Regions from separate parts of the Vibrio alginolyticus NBRC 15630 genome, predicted to be linked through region 2. Evidence: riboswitches for the same ligand, from Rfam matches in the RefSeq annotation. Region 2 holds a riboswitch; the other holds the start of a gene.
The links. Region 2 has a riboswitch for lysine ahead of tet(35) (tetracycline efflux Na+/H+ antiporter family transporter Tet(35)). Riboswitches for the same ligand answer to the same signal wherever they lie in the genome.
Positions count from the first base shown of each region.

Region 1: another riboswitch for lysine. It lies ahead of lysC (lysine-sensitive aspartokinase 3); the one in region 2 lies ahead of tet(35) (tetracycline efflux Na+/H+ antiporter family transporter Tet(35)).

Region 1 is NC_022349.1:1,938,606-1,948,208, reverse strand. Features, by position in the region: gene metH (methionine synthase) at 1-2,047, shown strand, start outside; gene lysC (lysine-sensitive aspartokinase 3) at 2,134-3,486, opposite strand; lysine riboswitch at 3,588-3,766, opposite strand; gene N646_RS08860 (pyridoxal-phosphate-dependent aminotransferase family protein) at 3,987-5,108, shown strand; gene N646_RS08855 (PglL family O-oligosaccharyltransferase) at 5,168-6,949, opposite strand; gene uvrA (excinuclease ABC subunit UvrA) at 7,017-9,603, opposite strand, start outside.
Region 2 is NC_022349.1:201,581-211,183, reverse strand. Features, by position in the region: gene hisG (ATP phosphoribosyltransferase) at 1-72, opposite strand, end outside; His leader region at 126-263, opposite strand; gene N646_RS00900 (sigma-54 interaction domain-containing protein) at 633-1,586, shown strand; gene tet(35) (tetracycline efflux Na+/H+ antiporter family transporter Tet(35)) at 1,910-3,511, opposite strand; lysine riboswitch at 3,621-3,803, opposite strand; gene N646_RS00890 (H-NS family histone-like protein) at 4,386-4,793, shown strand; gene N646_RS00885 (inosine/guanosine kinase) at 4,921-6,225, opposite strand; gene N646_RS00880 (hypothetical protein) at 6,343-6,612, opposite strand; gene mnmA (tRNA 2-thiouridine(34) synthase MnmA) at 6,801-7,925, shown strand; gene hflD (high frequency lysogenization protein HflD) at 7,936-8,553, shown strand; gene purB (adenylosuccinate lyase) at 8,707-9,603, shown strand, end outside.

The sequences.
Region 1 (9,603 bases), 1.6 Mb from region 2:
AGCCGTTGGCGATATCAAACGTGATTTACCACACGCGATGATCTCGGGTGGTGTTTCTAACGTCTCATTCTCTTTCCGTGGCAATAACTATGTACGTGAAGCGATTCACGCGGTGTTCCTCTACCACTGTTTTAAAAACGGTATGGATATGGGGATTGTGAATGCGGGTCAGTTAGAAATCTACGATAACGTGCCTGAAAAATTGCGTGAGGCTGTGGAAGATGTCGTTCTTAACCGTCGCGATGATGCCACTGAGAGGTTGTTAGATATCGCGGCGGAATACGCAGGCAAAGGGGTAGGTAAAGAGGAGGATGCCTCTGCACTTGAGTGGAGAACTTGGCCTGTTGAAAAGCGTTTAGAACACGCGTTAGTGAAAGGAATAACCGAGTTTATCGTTGATGATACCGAAGAGGCACGTGTCAATGCTTCAAAGCCATTAGAGGTGATTGAAGGCCCACTCATGGATGGGATGAACGTCGTCGGAGATTTGTTTGGTGAAGGTAAAATGTTCCTTCCTCAAGTCGTAAAATCTGCACGAGTGATGAAGCAAGCAGTCGCGCATCTGGAGCCCTACATCAATGCAGAAAAGCAGGTGGGACAAACAAACGGTAAGATTTTGCTAGCGACGGTCAAAGGTGATGTACATGATATCGGGAAAAATATCGTTGGCGTTGTATTGCAGTGCAATAACTACGAAATTATCGATCTTGGTGTCATGGTTCCTTGCGAAAAGATCTTAAAAGTAGCGCAAGAAGAGAACGTCGATATTATTGGTTTATCAGGGTTGATCACACCTTCATTAGACGAAATGGTGCATGTTGCAAAAGAGATGGAGCGTCTCGACTTTAACTTACCTCTTCTCATCGGTGGCGCAACAACGTCAAAAGCCCATACAGCAGTTAAGATTGAGCAAAATTACAAGCATCCAGTGGTTTACGTGAACAACGCCTCACGTGCAGTGGGCGTATGTACTTCTCTTCTGTCAGATGAACGTCGCCCTGAATTTGTTGAAAAACTTGAAGCTGATTACGAACGAGTACGTGATCAACATAATCGAAAGAAACCGAGAACCAAACCAGTGACATTAGAAGCTGCTCGAGCGAATAAAGTTGCTATCGATTGGGAAGCTTATACTCCTCCAGTGCCTGTTAAGCCTGGCATTCATATCTTCGATGATTTTGATGTGGCTATATTACGTCAATACATCGATTGGACACCATTCTTTATGACTTGGTCACTTGTGGGTAAGTATCCAACAATTTTCCAACATGAAGAAGTTGGTGAAGAAGCAAAACGTTTATTCGAAGATGCCAACGAGTTACTTGATCGAGTTGAGCGAGAAGGCCTGTTAAAAGCGCGTGGAATGTGTGGCTTATTCCCTGCTGCGAGCGTGGGGGACGACATTGAAGTTTATGCTGATGAAACTCGTACCGACGTTGTGAAAGTATTACGTAACTTGCGACAACAGACCGAGAAACCAAAAGGATTCAACTATTGTTTATCCGACTACATCGCACCTAAAGAGTCGGGTAAACATGATTGGATAGGGGCATTTGCTGTCACTGGTGGTATTGGTGAACGAGAGCTTGCTGATGAATACAAAGCACAGGGAGATGATTACAACGCAATTATGATTCAAGCGGTGGCGGATCGCCTAGCCGAAGCGTTTGCTGAGTATTTGCATGAGCGTGTCCGTAAAGAAATTTGGGGTTATGCTGCGGATGAAGATTTATCTAACGATGATCTCATTCGTGAAAAATACCAAGGTATTCGCCCTGCACCAGGTTATCCAGCGTGCCCTGAGCATACTGAAAAAGGACCGCTTTGGGAGCTACTTAATGTGGAAGAGAATATTGGCATGACTCTAACCTCCAGCTATGCAATGTATCCGGGTGCGTCAGTATCTGGTTGGTACTTCTCTCATCCTGACTCACGTTACTTTGCGATCGCACAGATCCAAGAAGATCAGCTAGAGAGTTACGCCGATCGTAAGGGGTGGGATAGGATCGAGGCTGAAAAATGGTTAGGGCCAAACATTAATGGTTAAATTGATGTTTACCTCGTCCAAATATAACAACTAATGAAACAACAAAGGGCTGCAGATACGCAGCCCTTTGTTTTATTGAGTTGAACTTACTTCTCAAACAACTCCGTGTGGAGTTTTTGTATGGCTTGTTTCGATACCGACTCATGGAGCAAGAAGCATAAGTTGTGAGGGCTAGCGCCATAACAAATCATGCGTAGGTTAAAATCTTCTAGCGTGCCAAAAACCTGTTTCGCGTAGCCTTTACTCTCACTCATGTTGTTACCAATGAGAGCAACGAGGCATAGGTCATGTTCAACTTCTACCTTACATAACTCTTCTAACTCTTCTCGTGCAGCTTGCGGCAGCTGTGGTGCTCCGCCAGATGTATCAGTTTGATCAAGTGTTAACGATACACTGATTTCAGATGTCGTGATCAAATCGACAGAGATCTTATGCTTTGCAAGGATCTCAAAGACCTTTGCTAAGAAACCGTATGCGTGGAACATATTGGCGCTGCGTAGCGTTACCATGGTTTGGTTACAACGCAAAGCTAGCGCACGGAATAACGGTGAGCTTTCGACTTGGTGGCGAATCCAAGTTCCCCCTTTTTCAGGCTCTTTCGATGACCCCACAAATACCGGAATGTCGTGGCGCAATGCAGGTACTAGCGTAGAAGGGTGAAGGATTTTAGCGCCAAAGTTAGCCATTTCTGAAGCTTCACTAAAGCTGATCTCAGGAATTGGTGAGGCTTTTGGCGCAATTCGCGGGTCTGTTGTGTAGATGCCCGGAACATCAGTCCAGATTTCTAACCCTGCCGCTTTGACGCTCTCAGCAATTAAGGCGGCGCTGTAATCGCTGCCTCCTCGACCTAGTGTTGTTGTATTACCGGCTTCGTCAGATCCTATGAAGCCTTGAGTAACAACAACGGATTGTTGGCAAAGTGGTACGAGTTTATCTTGCGCAAGCGTCGAAATTGCTTCAATGTTTGGCTCTGCGCGACCAAAGTTGTCATCAGTACGCAGCACATCGCGGATATCAAAGCGCACAGCTTGAATGCCTCGCTCACACATTAACTGAGTTAGAATATGCGTCGACATGAGTTCGCCACATGCGACTAAATGATCGGTTAACTTCGCACTAGCTTGGATAGATGCAGCCTCGGCCAGGCTGGTTACGGTATCTAATATGCCATACACCTCGGCAGCAGTTTTCGTGCTGTCTTCGAGCTGAGTTAAAATGGCGTCATGAATGTTGGCCAGATTTTGCAGCAGCTCAGTACGGTGCGTTTGATCCTGAACACCGTTGGCGAGTTCTACCAATAGGTTGGTGACGCCAGAGCAAGCGCTGCTCACGACCAGGCGAGTATTTGGATTGTTTTCGATAATGGTGGCGCAACGACTCATTGCCTCAAAGTTGGCAACACTGGTTCCACCGAATTTAGCTACGTTAAATGCGCTCACTGCGTTCTCCCACGGCTTCCTAAAAAATTGTACATCCAATGTTTAGTGAGAAAAGGAACAGAGCAAAAAGAGAGGTATTTAGAATGCTATTTGAAAAATTTACCCTCAGAAGCCCTTCATCAGACTGCGCTGATGACAGTTGATGGGATTCAGCCCAATTCAACCGACAAGTCAAATCCTGCAACTTTGACTTACCTCGGCACTACTCCCCCTCAATGATTGGTGTTGGAATTGCGGTTCCACAAATCATCTACCTGGGTAGCGCTCCTCTTCTACATAAAGCTCAAACATTGAACGGTTTTGAGGCCTTAATGTCAATCAATATTTCAACCTTTATGGTGTTTTTTATTAACGATTTTGTGACACTGGTTTGACCTCCATACTTACGGCTAATTGCTGATAGAGGAAAAATCTATTAGGGTGAAGAACCCTACACCTGAGCCATGTTATTGAATAGAACTTTTAGAATGCTCAGGATAAAAGATAATCAAGGAGCTGACATGTCGATCCAAAGCTTTATTCCGCCTCACCGTATTTTAATGGGACCTGGTCCTTCTGATATTTATCCTCAAGTGTTACAAGCACTAAGCCGTCCTACTGTAGGTCACCTTGATCCTCTGTTTATCGGTATGATGGATGAGCTCAAGCAGCTATTGAAGTATGCCTTTCAAACTGACAATGAGTTCACGATTGCGGTTTCAGCGCCAGGTAGTGCAGGGATGGAAACCTGCTTTGTAAACTTGATCGAGAAAGGCGATAAAGTGATCGTCTGCCGTAATGGTGTATTTGGTGAACGCATGCGCGAAAATGTCGTCCGTGCTGGTGGTGAAGTTGTTATCGTCGATGATGAATGGGGGACGCCTGTTTCCATTGATAAAGTCGAGCAAGCACTCGAACAGCACCCAGATACAAAAATTCTTGCTTTTGTGCATGCGGAAACCTCAACTGGTGCAGTCAGTGATGCTCAAGCATTGGGTAAGCTGGCGAAACAGCATAATGCATTATCTATTGTTGATGCGGTGACGTCACTTGGTGGTGTGCCGTTAAAAGTGGATGAATGGCAACTGGATGCGGTTTACTCTGGTAGTCAAAAATGTTTGTCATGTGTACCTGGGCTCTCACCAGTGACGTTTTCTCCTGCCGCGATTGAAAAGATTCAAGCAAGAACAACACCAGTACAGAGTTGGTTCCTCGATCAGAGTTTAGTTTTGGGGTATTGGAGTGGAGAAGGCAAGCGTAGTTACCATCATACGGCGCCAGTTAATAGCTTGTATGCGCTTCATGAAGCTTTATTGATACTGAAAAATGAAGGATTAGAAAACGCTTGGGCTCGTCACCAACTGATGCATGAAAAACTCAAAAATGGCTTACAAAAGTTAGGCTTTGAATTTGTTGTGGACGAAGCCCATCGGTTGCCACAATTAAATGCGATTTACGTGCCTGAAGGAATTGATGAAGCAAAAGTTCGTGCTCACTTGCTAGAAACCTATAACCTAGAAATTGGTGCAGGCCTTGGGGCATTAGCTGGTAAAGCGTGGCGTATTGGCTTAATGGGTTACGGCGCTCGATCTGAAAACGTTGCGCTGTGCTTAAAAGCGTTAGAAGAGTCACTCACTGAATAAAATCATACAGTAATGAGATAAAGAAAAGCGAAGGTCATCCCTTCGCTTTTTGGTATTTATTACTCAGCTCCTGAAGTGGGGACTGGTGAGGCAGAGATTGCTTGAGAAGGTGGTTGGTAATTGACGTCACTGAAATCAATCTTCGGGAACAAAAACTGCGCTTCAGCTCTAATTTGCTCCGCTTTACTTGAGTCATCTAAGCCTTGGTAGGCCAAAATCAAATTATTATAAAATGCAGGACGAGGCTTATCTTTGATGATTTTTAGCGACCAATCGATATAAGGCTGAATCAAGGTTGCGTCTTGTTGGTACAGCCCAAGGTTTAAAAACGTGCTATAGACATCCCAATCAAACCTGTCTTTCCAAACCACAGGGTTACTGACTTGATTCAGAATATCAGGGTTAGTTGGTCTAGTGGTCTCAAACTTCGTCAATACATAGTTCGTATGTAATGCGCTTACCATATAAAACGTAAACGCAACGGGAAGTACCAAACTAAAAACACGCAGCAAGCTTTTGGTCACATTACTAAAGCCGACTTGTCGATAACGAGAGACGCGCTGATCGACCCAGTACAGTAGGATAACGAAGATCAACCAATGCACGAGAGAGTGGTAGAAAGGGTATTCCAGTTGTGAGTGCAATACGATAGGTATAAACAAGGCCAGCAACGCAAGACGAGTTCCGCGTTTGGCTTGATAGATTCGATACAGTACCAGTGCCATCGCTAAGAAGATGCCGAGTATTGGCAGTAAGCCACCTTCTACTCCCCAGTAAAGTAGCTCGTTATGCGGATGATCCATGGCTGGCAAACCAGCTGGGTAATTCTCATTTAGGGCATGTTGACGAGCCGTATACAGCATGTACTCAGATTCAAACTTGCCATATCCATAACCAGTAAAAGGCTTTTCAATCACCATGTCTAATGTTTGCGGAAAAGTATACGCTCGAGGAGACTCCATATTTACTTTTTCTGCGGCTAACCCACCTCCATCAGGAAAGGCAAGATGCATGACAACGACTGAGAGTAAGAGCCCACTTACAAGTGACACAACCCAGCGGATAAAGCGCCCTTTGGTTGCAAAGCGGTACATGTATGGAATGACCAACAACACGGCGATGACCGAGGCTAACCAACCAGTGCGTGAAGCCAACGCCACAATTAGTGGTAAAGTTAAAACTGGTACGGCATAGAGAAGGTAAACATCGCTTAACTTACGATCGTATTTGTAGGGCTGACGTGCAAGTAAATAGCTGGCAATCACCAACCCTGTCGCAAGAAAGCTGGCCATTACATTGGGCTGTTGGAAAATACCATAAGGACGATTGGCCACCGTGTCGTAACCAAACGGATTGCCTGGTTTGAGATACAGATATTGTGTCAAACCAAAAATGGCTTCGATAACAACCGCAAGGACAATGAACCATAATAGGCGTTGGCGATGTTTATTACTGAAATGAAATTGTTGTAAGACAATAAAGAACAGGACACCACACCACAGGCCAATGAGCTTATTGGCAGCCAAACTGCTATTCGCATTTGGGTACAGAATGGGCACCGTCATGATAAGAGCACTAATGAACAAGCCGATGGTTAGTTTTGAGTAACGTAGTACTCGATTATTCGCAAGTTGGTAACACCCAATGCCTAATGCAAAGCTAAAAGCAATCCAAGTTGTCGCATTGAACGAAAGCGAAAGCCCCGAACCGCCGGGGTTGGGCATGAAAAAGTGCATTGCCAACACAAATAGTGTTGCCAAGGCAATGAGAAACTTGCGATTGAGGGGAACCTGTACTTTTTCGGGAGAAAGCTTTGTTCCACTTACATGTATAGTAGCCATAGTTATTGCGTTGTTTTGAATGAAAAAAGACCAGCACTTGCTGGTCTCGATACTTTACCTGTTTTTTCTACTTCAACATAGGCTTGAGGAAGTGAGCTGTGTGCGAACCCTCGATTTGCGACACATCTTCCGGAGTGCCTTGAGCGATTATCTCGCCGCCACCCTGACCCCCTTCAGGACCAAGATCGATAATCCAGTCCGCAGTCTTAATGACGTCCAGGTTATGCTCGATCACCACGACAGTATTTCCGTGGTCGCGAAGTCTGTGCAGTACAGTGAGCAACTGCTGGATATCATGGAAGTGAAGGCCGGTTGTTGGTTCATCCAAAATGTACAAGGTTTTTCCTGTATCACGTTTGGATAGCTCTCGCGCCAGTTTCACACGCTGTGCTTCACCACCGGAGAGTGTTGTTGCCGCTTGACCCAATCGTATGTACGACAAACCCACATCCATCAGTGTTTGTAGTTTGCGAGCGATGGCAGGAACTGGATCGAAGAAGGTGCGTGCATCTTCGACCGTCATTTCTAGCACTTCATCAATAGTTTTACCTTTGTAACGTACTTCGAGCGTTTCACGGTTGTAGCGTTTACCTTTACACACATCACATGGCACATAAACATCTGGTAGGAAATGCATTTCTACTTTGATAACACCGTCACCCTGACAGGCCTCACAACGACCACCGCGTACGTTAAAACTAAAACGGCCCGGCTTGTAACCGCGAGAACGCGACTCCTGTGTGCCTGCAAACAGTTCACGGATTGGGGTAAAGATCCCCGTGTAGGTTGCAGGGTTAGAGCGAGGTGTACGGCCAATTGGGCTTTGATCGATATCGATGACTTTATCGAAGTGCTCTAGACCTTTAATCGATTTATAAGGCGAAGGCTGAGCCGTTGTCGCTCCGTTAAGTTGGGTATGCGCAATTTTAAAGAAAGTATCATTAATCAGCGTTGATTTACCTGAGCCAGATACCCCTGTAATACAGCTGAATAACCCAACAGGAATTGAAAGGTTAACGTTTTTAAGGTTATTACCTGTTGCGCCTAATAGCTCAACCGTTTTTTTCGGATCTCGCGGCGTGCGATCTTTCGGTACTGCGATTTCTTTAACACCACTTAAGTACTGACCTGTCAGAGAATTCGGATTCGCGACTATCTCTTCCATGGTGCCTTCCGCAACAACATTACCACCATGTACGCCAGCACCAGGACCAATATCTATGACATGATCTGCACAGCGAATCGCATCTTCATCGTGTTCTACCACAAGTACGGTATTACCTAAATCGCGCAAGTGAGTGAGCGTTTTTAATAAGCGTTCATTATCACGCTGGTGGAGACCAATCGACGGTTCGTCCAGAACATACATCACACCAACAAGACCTGCACCAATTTGGCTTGCTAAACGAATACGTTGAGCTTCACCGCCTGATAAGGTTTCCGCACTGCGTGATAAGTTTAGGTAGTTCAAACCGACGTTAACTAAGAATTGCAGGCGGTCGTTGATTTCCTTCATCACTTTTTCAGCGATTTGGGCGCGTTGACCTTCCAGTTTCAAGGAATGGAAGAATTCCAATGCATCAGCAATGCTGAGTTCAACAATCTCAGGTAGTGTCGTATCAGCAATAAACACGTTACGTGCTTCAAGGCGTAGACGAGTACCGCCACAGCTTGAACAAGATTTAGTGGAGATGTATTTCGCGAGCTCTTCACGGACAGAGTTGGATTCTGTATCACGATAGCGACGTTCTAGGGTATTCAGAATACCTTCGAATGGATGGCGCTTAACGCGAATATCGCCACGATCGTTGATGTATTTAAACTCAATCTCAGTACGACCTGAGCCCTTTAGAATGACATCTTGCGTTTTCTTTGGCAGAGAATTAAAAGGGGCATGGAGGTCAAAACCATAATGATCGGCCAATGAGGTGAGCATTTGGAAGTAGTAGTAGTTCTTTTGATCCCAACCGCGAATCGCACCTTGTGCCAAGCTTAATGAATCATCTTGAATGACTCGGCTTGGATCGAAGTATTGTTGAACACCCAAGCCATCACAAGTGCCACATGCTCCAGCAGGGTTGTTGAATGAGAAAAGTCGCGGCTCTAACTCTTGCATGCTGTAACCACATTGTGGACAAGCGAAGTTGGCGGAGAAAATAATCTCTTCACCGTCGCCATCCATTGGCGCGACAACTGCAATTCCGCCTGATAATTCGAGTGTTGTCTCGAAAGATTCGGCCAAGCGCTGTTGTAAGTCTGGACGAACTTTAAAGCGGTCTACCACAACTTCAATGGTGTGCTTTTTATGTAGTTCAAGGGTTGGAGGATCGGAAAGATCGCAAGTTTCTCCATCAATACGCGCACGAATAAAGCCTTGAGCCGCTAAGTTCTCAAGCGTTTTAACATGCTCACCTTTACGTTCTTTGACAATAGGTGCCAATAGCATCATTTTGCTGCCTTCCGGCATCTCTAGGACTTTGTCCACCATTTGGCTGATGGTTTGCGCAGCAAGAGGAGCATGATGCGTTGGACAGCGGGGTTCGCCCACACGAGCATACAATAGACGTAAGTAGTCGTAGACTTCGGTAATTGTACCGACGGTTGAACGCGGGTTATGAGAAGTAGACTTCTGTTCAATAGAAATCGCGGGTGAT
Region 2 (9,603 bases):
TAGTAGAGCTTGACTCTCTTTGCTAAGACGACCTTTTTTCTGAATTGCGATTCTTAAACGTTGTGTTTGCATTGCTTTGTCCCTATGCAAGATTTTGATATCTAAGTATTTTTCAAACTAATAAAACTAAAAAACCCTCGGGAGATTGAAGTCTCCCGAGGGTTTAAAATCTGCTTTTACTTTGATTTTACCTCCGGGAGTTTCCTGCCTCCCGGGTATGCGTACATCGCCCGAAAGACTAGATTGGGTGATGATGGTGATGAATGTTCATTACAAAATTACGCATACTTATTTAAGGCTCTTTTTGAGTTGCTTTGTTAGTAACCACACTAACTAAGGATTCTATATTTTTCAATACTCAATTGAATATTTTCTAAATATTTTTCACAAGACATTGATTTAAATGAAATTAAATTCTTTTCCATATTGAATACTCTGGTGGAAAGAACACCTCCAATCAGCTCTACTCTGACGAAGAAAGCGAAGAATAGTATGAATATCCACCAAATCAACTATTTAGACCGTACCCAACCCATTAATTGACATTTTTATCAATAAAGAGACAGCAACTCACGTTTGAGACAAGTCATTCAAAACTATTATTAGAGCGGGGCAAAAAATAGTGATTAACAATGAAACTGCGTAACGGTAGTAATAAACAAGCTGTAGATTTCGACGATACGGCACTATACCCGTTGATCGGCAATAGTGCCTGTATCCAAGAACTTCGTACTGCAATACAAAAGTACGCTCAATGTGATGCTGAAGTCCTCATTCAGGGTGAAACTGGTGTTGGGAAAGGTCTTTGCGCTCGCCTTATTCATCAATTGTCGAACAGACACTCAGCACCTTTTGTGGAAGTCAACTGTGGAGCCATTCCAAGTGGTCTTATTGCATCCGAGCTTTTCGGCCATGAAAAAGGAGCATTTACAGGCGCAATCTCAGAGCGTATAGGTTTTATTCAAAAGGCACATAAAGGCACCCTATTTCTTGATGAAATTGGTGACATGCCACCAGACTTACAAATCCACCTCCTTCACTTTTTGGAGAGTAAACAAATCCATAAAGTCGGAGCGGATAAATTCATTGACGTGGACTGTAGGGTCATTGCAGCAAGCCACGTGGATTTGAAAAATGAGGTCGTACAAGGAGGATTTCGTGAAGATCTATTCTATCGGCTTAATATATTGCCATTAACTATCCCTCCACTGAGAAAGCGTGGAAAAGACATTATTATTTTATCTGAACACTTTCTAGCAGATCTGTCTCATGGTCAGGTACAAAAAATGTCTGATAAGGTAAAAGCCAAGCTCCTCAAACATCGTTGGCCAGGCAACGTAAGAGAACTGCGTAATGTCATCCAACGAGCAATTGTCATGTGTGAAGATCACACGCTTCTCGTCGCTGACTTGGGCCTTGATAACAATGAGAGGCAATTGCTCCCTTCTGTGGACCAAATTGATCTCGACTACCTACTGCAAGCTATCGAAGAAAATAAACACAATATGAGTGCGGCTGCACGTCACCTCGGCATTTCAAGAACAACGCTTTATCGATTAATAAAGAAATACAACTTAAATGTTTAAATACTGTATAGGTGTAACGTAACACTGTGTAACAGGTAACTCTTTAGATATCATTTAGTTAACTCTGCATCGCAACCATGCGGATTTTTCTGTATTAAAAATCAAAAGCTTAAAATGGGCATAGTCTTTGCTTAGAACTAAGAAGAAGATGGATTGCTTTTCCATTACAGCCCATCAAGGAGAGCTCGGTACACAAACAATTCGCTCTTAACACGAGACTTTTATCCCCAAAAACGCGATTGCCCCCCTCACCTAAGTCGCGTTAAAAAAAGCTCCGCTAAATTAGCGGAGCTTCCCTCTGTAACGAATCTATTCAAAACAACTTACGCACTCTGGCAAGACGCTATTTTAGACTTTGAAAGCCATGACAAAATAGCGCAAACGATAACGAATGTTATCGACGCTGCAATGAACGAGAACGCAATTGAAGCAGTCATACCAAGGGCAATAAAGCCGACGCATGAAACAAGCGCGACTGATAATGCATAAGGTAGCTGTGTTGATACGTGATCAATGTGGTTACAACGTGCACCCGTCGATGACAAGATAGTCGTATCTGAGATTGGTGAACAATGGTCACCGAATACCGCACCAGCTAAAACCGCACTCAACATCGGTAGCATTAGCGCTACGTCTGTTGCACCAGCCATGTCTCCGGCGATTGGAAGCATGATGCCGAACGTACCCCATGAAGTACCTGTTGAGAACGCCATCAGGCCAGACAGCAGGAATAAGATAACTGGGAGCCAATGAGGGTTGATATTTCCCTGCGCCATTGTCGAAAGGTAAGTACCAGTCTTCATATCACCGATAACAGAGCCAATGGTCCAGGCAAATACTAAGATTAGAATCGCACCAAACATAGACTTAGCACCAATCCAAAGTGTACGTGCGATCTCAGCCATTGGTAGACCTTGCTTCACAACAGTAAACAGTGCAACTGCTAAGCCAAGCAAGCTACCGTAGATTAGTGATGTACCTACATCTGTATTTTCAAAAGCACCAAGAAGCGCAAACTCCTTACCATCAGCAGCCAATGCTTGGCCACCCGTGTAAAGCATTGAAGCGATAGTCGCGATAATCAGCGTCACGATAGGAAGTATCAAATCTGACACTTTACCCTTTTCACTTTCACGGATATCTAGCTCTTCATTTAGGTCATGCGCTTCTTGCGAGTCATTTTCTTTGTCTTTATCAAAGCCACGACCTTGCGATGCAGAGATCTCATGCTCACGCATTTTACCAATATCAAGACCAAACCACGCAACAGCGAACACCATTAGCAGCGCAAAAACGGCGTAGAAGTTCATTGGGATAAGACGAACATATGCGCCAAGAGCCGAATACTCTGTGATCCCATGTGAGACTAAGATCCCGCCAATAATAGTAATAATGTAAGCACCCCAGCTAGAAGCAGGCATAATTACACACATTGGAGCAGCGGTTGAGTCTAGAATGTACGCAAGCTTAGCGCGAGACACATAAAAGCGATCGGTTACTGGGCGAGAGATCGCACCAACAGCAAGGCTATTAAAGTAATCATCGACAAAAATGAATACGCCTAAAAAGGCGGCAAGAAGTTTGGAGCCGCGTTTACTCTTCACTCGAGATTGTGCCCATTCAGCAAAAGCACGAGTACCGCCAGAAAGCGTTAATAAAGCTGTTGTCATACCTAATAAGATTAGGAAACCAACAATGCTCATGTTCCAAGTGTTAATTCCGCCATCTTCAATAAAGACAGAAGAAACTTGAGAACTGACGTAACCTGCGGTGTCGCTGATAGACCAGCTATTAAGTAGCACCGCACCTAGCACGATACCTACACCCAAGGAAACTAATACACGTCGAGTCAAAATCGCCAAAGTCAAAGCGACAATAGGTGGCAATAATGAAACAGGAGAACTAGAAAAATCTATTAAATTCATGATCTTCAAAAACCAAAGTTTGGCTAGAGATCTACTGCAGACAAGTCACGTAGCATACGATACGTGCTCATGTTGAACTTAGCGACAGGGAAGCGAACACTCCACCCAACCCTACAGTAGCGCTCCATAGTTTAATGTGAATATATACTATGGCAGTGTTGTTCCTTTCAGATACAACCCCAGCAAGTAACTTTGATGAGTTACTTACTTCGGCAATCTTCGCCTTCCACTATTATTCATTGGCATCACCCCAATAATAGCTACTCTTCGAGACCGCGCCTCTACGGCAACAACAAACAATTAACCACTAACTGTACAAATTAACAACAAATTGTCTGCAATATTGCATCAGGTGGCAGCCATTGTACTTATGATGAGAGTCAATGCAACACATCAAACTAAATTAAACAAATAAATAATGACTGAGATAATTTATAAACCTTGCCTACTTCCATAAGTTTTGTGCAACTGAAATCACATCAATCATGTTATTTATGAAACATTATTACTACCTTAGAAATATCATGGTTTATCTTATATCAATAAATTAAGGATATATGACACACCATTAAAGATGGATGCTTCATATTTTTAAGTAATAACTCAAATTTTTTTATAAAAAACCAAGCTGTCGCTCTCTCTATACAATAATGATTGTTGATTTTAGTTCTCATCTAATAATGATTTATTTCGAGTGTAATAATATTAATTGCTTTAAAAAATAGTCAAATTTAAACAAAATCTTGATTTAGCATTTGCACATAAGGAAAAGATAAAGTTAAATATAAGGACTCTTTGTTTATTTATAGATTGGCATTATTTAATCGTAACGATAAAAAGTGCCCAACACATTAACCTTTTAATAGGAATCGTTATGTCAGAGCTGACTAAAACCCTTCTAAATATCCGTAGCCTTCGTGCATTTTCTCGTGAGCTGACTCTAGAACAATTGGAAGAAGCTCTAGATAAACTCACTACTGTCGTAGATGAGCGTCGTGAAGCAGAAGAAGCAGAACGCGCAGCACAAGCAGAGCAAGAAGCTAAGCTTGCAGAGATTGCTGAGAAAATCGCTCAAGACGGTATTGACGTAGAAGCACTTATTACTGCGCTATCTGGCGAAACTAAGACGAAAGGCAAAGCGAAGCGCGCACCTCGCCCTGCTAAATACAAATACACAGATTCAAACGGTAATGAGAAAACTTGGACTGGCCAAGGTCGTACACCTTCGGCGATTCAAGAGCAACTTGATGCAGGTAAATCTCTGGATGAGTTCCTAATCTAGATCCGTGCTATTTTTAAAAGGCTCCCATAGGGAGCCTTTTTTATTTAAACCATTACAAATAAAAAAGGCACATTTCTTAATGTGCCTTTTACTTTAGTTACAGAATAGTTAATTAAACCGCTTCGTATTAACGTTCCCAGTATGCTTCTTCTAGGCTATCTTCTCGCTCAGGAAGTCCGCGCGACAATCGTGGTGAATGTTGCACGAGAACTTCGTAGCTAGCACGGTTTGCGTATTTGCAGACTTGAGAAAAAGAAGAGTAAGTTAAATACTCGTTACTGTGCTTGCTTGAATTAGGCACATTTTCTTTATGGTATTTATTTGCTGCCATATCATGAAGAACAGCAGATAACGCGGCATCACCTGCGCCATTTGTATTCTTAATTTTTTCTGGGCCACCCATATATGGCGAGATATGCGAGTACACTTTTATTGGCGTCTCGCATGAGTCTTTTTTCGCCGGGCGACTAAATTCATAACGATTAAATTCAGCAATTGACCCTGGAAGTAATGGCAAAGAAGTTTCGCGCTTCGCGCTATCTTCCGTATACCCAGCCATAAATAGACCTACAGGACCCGCCGTGCACAATACTAGATCAGCCCACTCCAATGTTTTATCAGACGCAGCAAGTGGATCAGATTCCCCCGTCAGAGCTTCTGCTTCATCTTCATTCATCGCAACGACTGAAACGTTATCTCTAATGAATTCTTGCCAATATTTAGGGTCATCTTGAATAACAAACTTTGTGCCTAAAGTCAGAACAACAGGCACATCATTCTTTTTCGCGTACTCAATCGCTTTCATTGTTGCTTCCGGCATTGGGTCGCCGTCTTTACAACGTACTAGATATGACGTCAGTACAAGTGCTGATGCATTTTTAAAGATTTTCTCTGGAATGCTATCAGGATGGAGTTGGTTCATTTGCCCTTCGCTGATAGCAAAAGTACGTTCACCGTCTTCTGTGATAAGAGCAAAACAACGGCCAATTGCACCATCTACACCTTGTAGGTAGTTCAAGTCCATGCGGCTTGATGTATTACAAAGATAACGGTAACCGTAGCTGCCAATCTTAATATCCTGGCTCATCACTCCAAGTAGTGTGGAGCGGTCATCCGCTAGCACGGAGTAGTTATGTAGCGTGTTACCAATTGTACCGCCCGCATACTCATTGGTAATCAAGTTCTCTTCTTTCAGTTGCTGGTATAACTCTTCTGCTCTTTCGTCATCGATAACCAGAGAGTGACCTTTACTCAGACCGTACTTTTCAATCACATCCGTTGTAACTTTTGCTTCAATATCAACCAAGGTTTGGTCAATACCAATGATGTGAGTGCGCGTCATCTTCTTGCTTTCTTGTGCTTGGCTCACCAGCGGGTCACGAGCATGAACAGGAAAATAGTGCTTCGATTTGCGTTGTCCAGGAAATTTCATATTGTCAGTCTGAGTAAGGGGATGAAAAGGAGAGCGGATTCTATACCGCTAATAATAAAGCAGCAATAAAAGCGATTATAGCAAACGTTTGCTGACAGCTTTTTTCTTTTAGGTGGCTTATTCACCTTCCATAAAGCTGAGATCTGGTAGTTGCTCAAGGTGCTCGCTATAACGCTTTAGGTTGAACTCACCTTCATTCTTCATTACATCAAAAATCTCAATTGACATCGCACATGCCATCATCGCAACCGCATCTTCACGTGGTGTGCCAGTCATCATTAAACGCATAAGGGTTTCTTTTACTTTAAGCGGGTTGCCATCTTCGAGCTGATTTTCAACAATTTCAATCAACTCACTTTCTTGCATAAATTGGTTTTCTTCTGTCATTTGGTGTTTCCTCTTGGATTTTGGCCAACTATGCCATATATACCTCTTCTATACTTGCGAAATTACTCGTTCGAATCTTTGTTGAAGAAAAATCCAGCGAAACGAATTGTGATTTCGATCTCGGATCTGTCACCGGTCTGTGGATTCTGATAGAATCTGCATCCCGTTTATTTAAGTGGTGTTTAGTAATGTCTGATAACAGCCAAAAGAAAGTCATCGTCGGTATGTCCGGCGGCGTTGATTCATCTGTTTCCGCGTATCTTCTAAAGCAGCAAGGCTACCAAGTAGAAGGCCTTTTCATGAAGAACTGGGAAGAAGATGACAACGAAGAATATTGTACAGCGGCAGAAGATCTTGCTGACGCTCAGGCAGTATGTGACAAGCTAGGCATCCACCTACACACTATCAACTTTGCTGCCGAATACTGGGATAACGTATTTGAGTACTTCCTTGCTGAATACAAAGCTGGCCGTACTCCGAACCCTGACATTCTTTGTAACAAAGAAATCAAGTTCAAAGCATTCCTAGAATTCGCTGATGAAGTACTTGATGCTGATTACATTGCAATGGGCCACTATGTGCGTCGCTCTTTCCCAGAAAATGGTGAAAAACCACAGATGCTGCGTGGTCTAGATGGCAACAAAGATCAAAGCTACTTCCTGTACACATTAAGCAACGAGCAAATCGCACGTAGCCTATTCCCTGTTGGTGACCTAGAGAAGCCAGAAGTACGCCGCATTGCTGAAGAGCAAGATCTAATCACGGCGAAGAAGAAAGACTCTACTGGTATTTGTTTCATCGGTGAACGTAAGTTTACGGAATTCCTGGGTCGCTACCTTCCAGCTCAGCCTGGTAATATCGAGACTCCAGAAGGCGAAGTGATTGGTCAACACCAAGGCCTGATGTACCACACACTTGGTCAGCGTAAAGGTCTACACATTGGTGGCCGTAAAGGCGGCGGTGGTAACGAGGACCCATGGTTCGTTGGTGAGAAAGATCTAGAACGTAACGTTTTGATTGCCGTTCAAGGTAAAGACCATCCAATGTTGAAATCAGAAGGTCTACTTGCATCACAACTTCACTGGGTAGATCGTGAGCCAATTCGCGATGTTATGAAGTGCACAGTGAAAACTCGTTACCGTCAGGAAGATATTCCTTGTACAATCATCCCTATCGATGATGAAAACATTAAAGTTATCTTTGACGAGCCACAAATTGCTGTAACTCCAGGTCAATCAGCAGTGTTCTACAAAGGTGACGTGTGCCTAGGTGGCGGCATCATCGAGCAACGCATTAAATATTCTCAAGCTTAGGAGTCGTTACGTGGCGAATACACTTTATGACCGTACTATCGCTTTCGCTGGGATTTGCCAAGCTGTTGCTTTAGTTCAACAGGTAGCGAGAAACGGACATTGTGATCAAGATGCTTTTGAAACATCAATCAACGCTATTTTGAGCACTAACCCTGCTAACACAGTTGGCGTATTCGGTCGCGAAGCCGATCTAAAGCTCGGCCTAGAATGCTTGGTTAAAGGGATTGATAGCACACCATCAGGCAGTGAAATTACTCGTTACATTATTAGTTTAATGGCGTTAGAACGTAAGTTAAGCTCTCGAAACGATGCTATGTCTCAGCTTGGTGATCGTATTCAAATGGCCAAGCGTCAGTCAGAGCACTTTGAGCTACTAGACGATCAAATGATCAGCAATTTAGCGAGCATCTATCTGGATGTCGTTAGCCCTATTGGCCCACGCATTCAAGTAACGGGCACGCCATCTGTACTGCAGCAGACGGCAAGCCAACACAAAGTTCGTGCGCTGTTGTTATCTGGCATTCGTAGTGCAGTTCTTTGGCGTCAAGTTGGTGGTAAGCGTCGCCACCTAATCTTCGGGCGCAAGAAGATGGTAGAGCAAGCACAAATCCTTCTTGCTCGTCTGTAGTAAAATATCAAATAAGCAGCTCGCGTTTATCGCGAGCTCATTTTTTTCGACTAAAACAAATCTCGCGCAAACGTTTGCGCAATATTCGTGACAATTGCCACAGTTATTGGTATAAAGCTCACGAAATTTAGAAACTCAATTCAGGAGAACATCATGGAACTGTCAGCATTGACTGCTGTTTCACCAGTAGACGGCCGTTACGGAAGCAAGACAATTGCGTTACGCGAAATTTTCAGTGAATACGGTCTACTAAAGTACCGTACTATCGTTGAAATCCGCTGGCTACAAAAGCTTGCTGCTACTGCTGAAATTGCAGAAGTGCCAGCGTTTAGCGCAGAAGCAAACCAATTCCTAGACGACCTTGCTGCAAACTTCTCTGAAGAAGATGCACGCCGTATCAAAGAGATCGAGCGTACAACTAACCACGACGTAAAAGCGGTTGAGTACTTCCTAAAAGAGAAAGTAGCAGACGTTCCTGAACTGCACGCAGTAAACGAGTTCTTCCACTTCGCATGTACTTCTGAAGACATCAACAACACATCACACGCTCTAATGCTTAAAGAAGCGCGTGAGAACGTGATTCTTCCAGAAATCCGTAACCTAATCGACGCTATCAAAGCACTAGCAGTGGAATACCGCGACATTCCTCTTCTATCTCGTACACACGGTCAGCCTGCTTCTCCATCTACTATGGGTAAAGAAATGGCAAACGTGGCGTACCGTATGGAGCGTCAATTCAAGCAAATCGAAAACGTTGAGATCCTAGCGAAAATCAACGGTGCAGTAGGTAACTACAATGCACACCTTTCTGCTTACCCAGAGCTAGATTGGCACAAGTTCTCTGAAGAGTTCATCACAGAGTCTCTAGGCGTAACTTGGAACCCTTACACAACTCAAATCGAACCGCACGATTACATCGCTGAGCTGTTCGACGCTATCGCTCGTTTCAACACTATCCTGATTGACTTCGACCGTGACGTTTGGGGTTACATTGCACTAGGCCACTTCAAGCAAAAAACTATTGCTGGTGAGATCGGTTCTTCAACAATG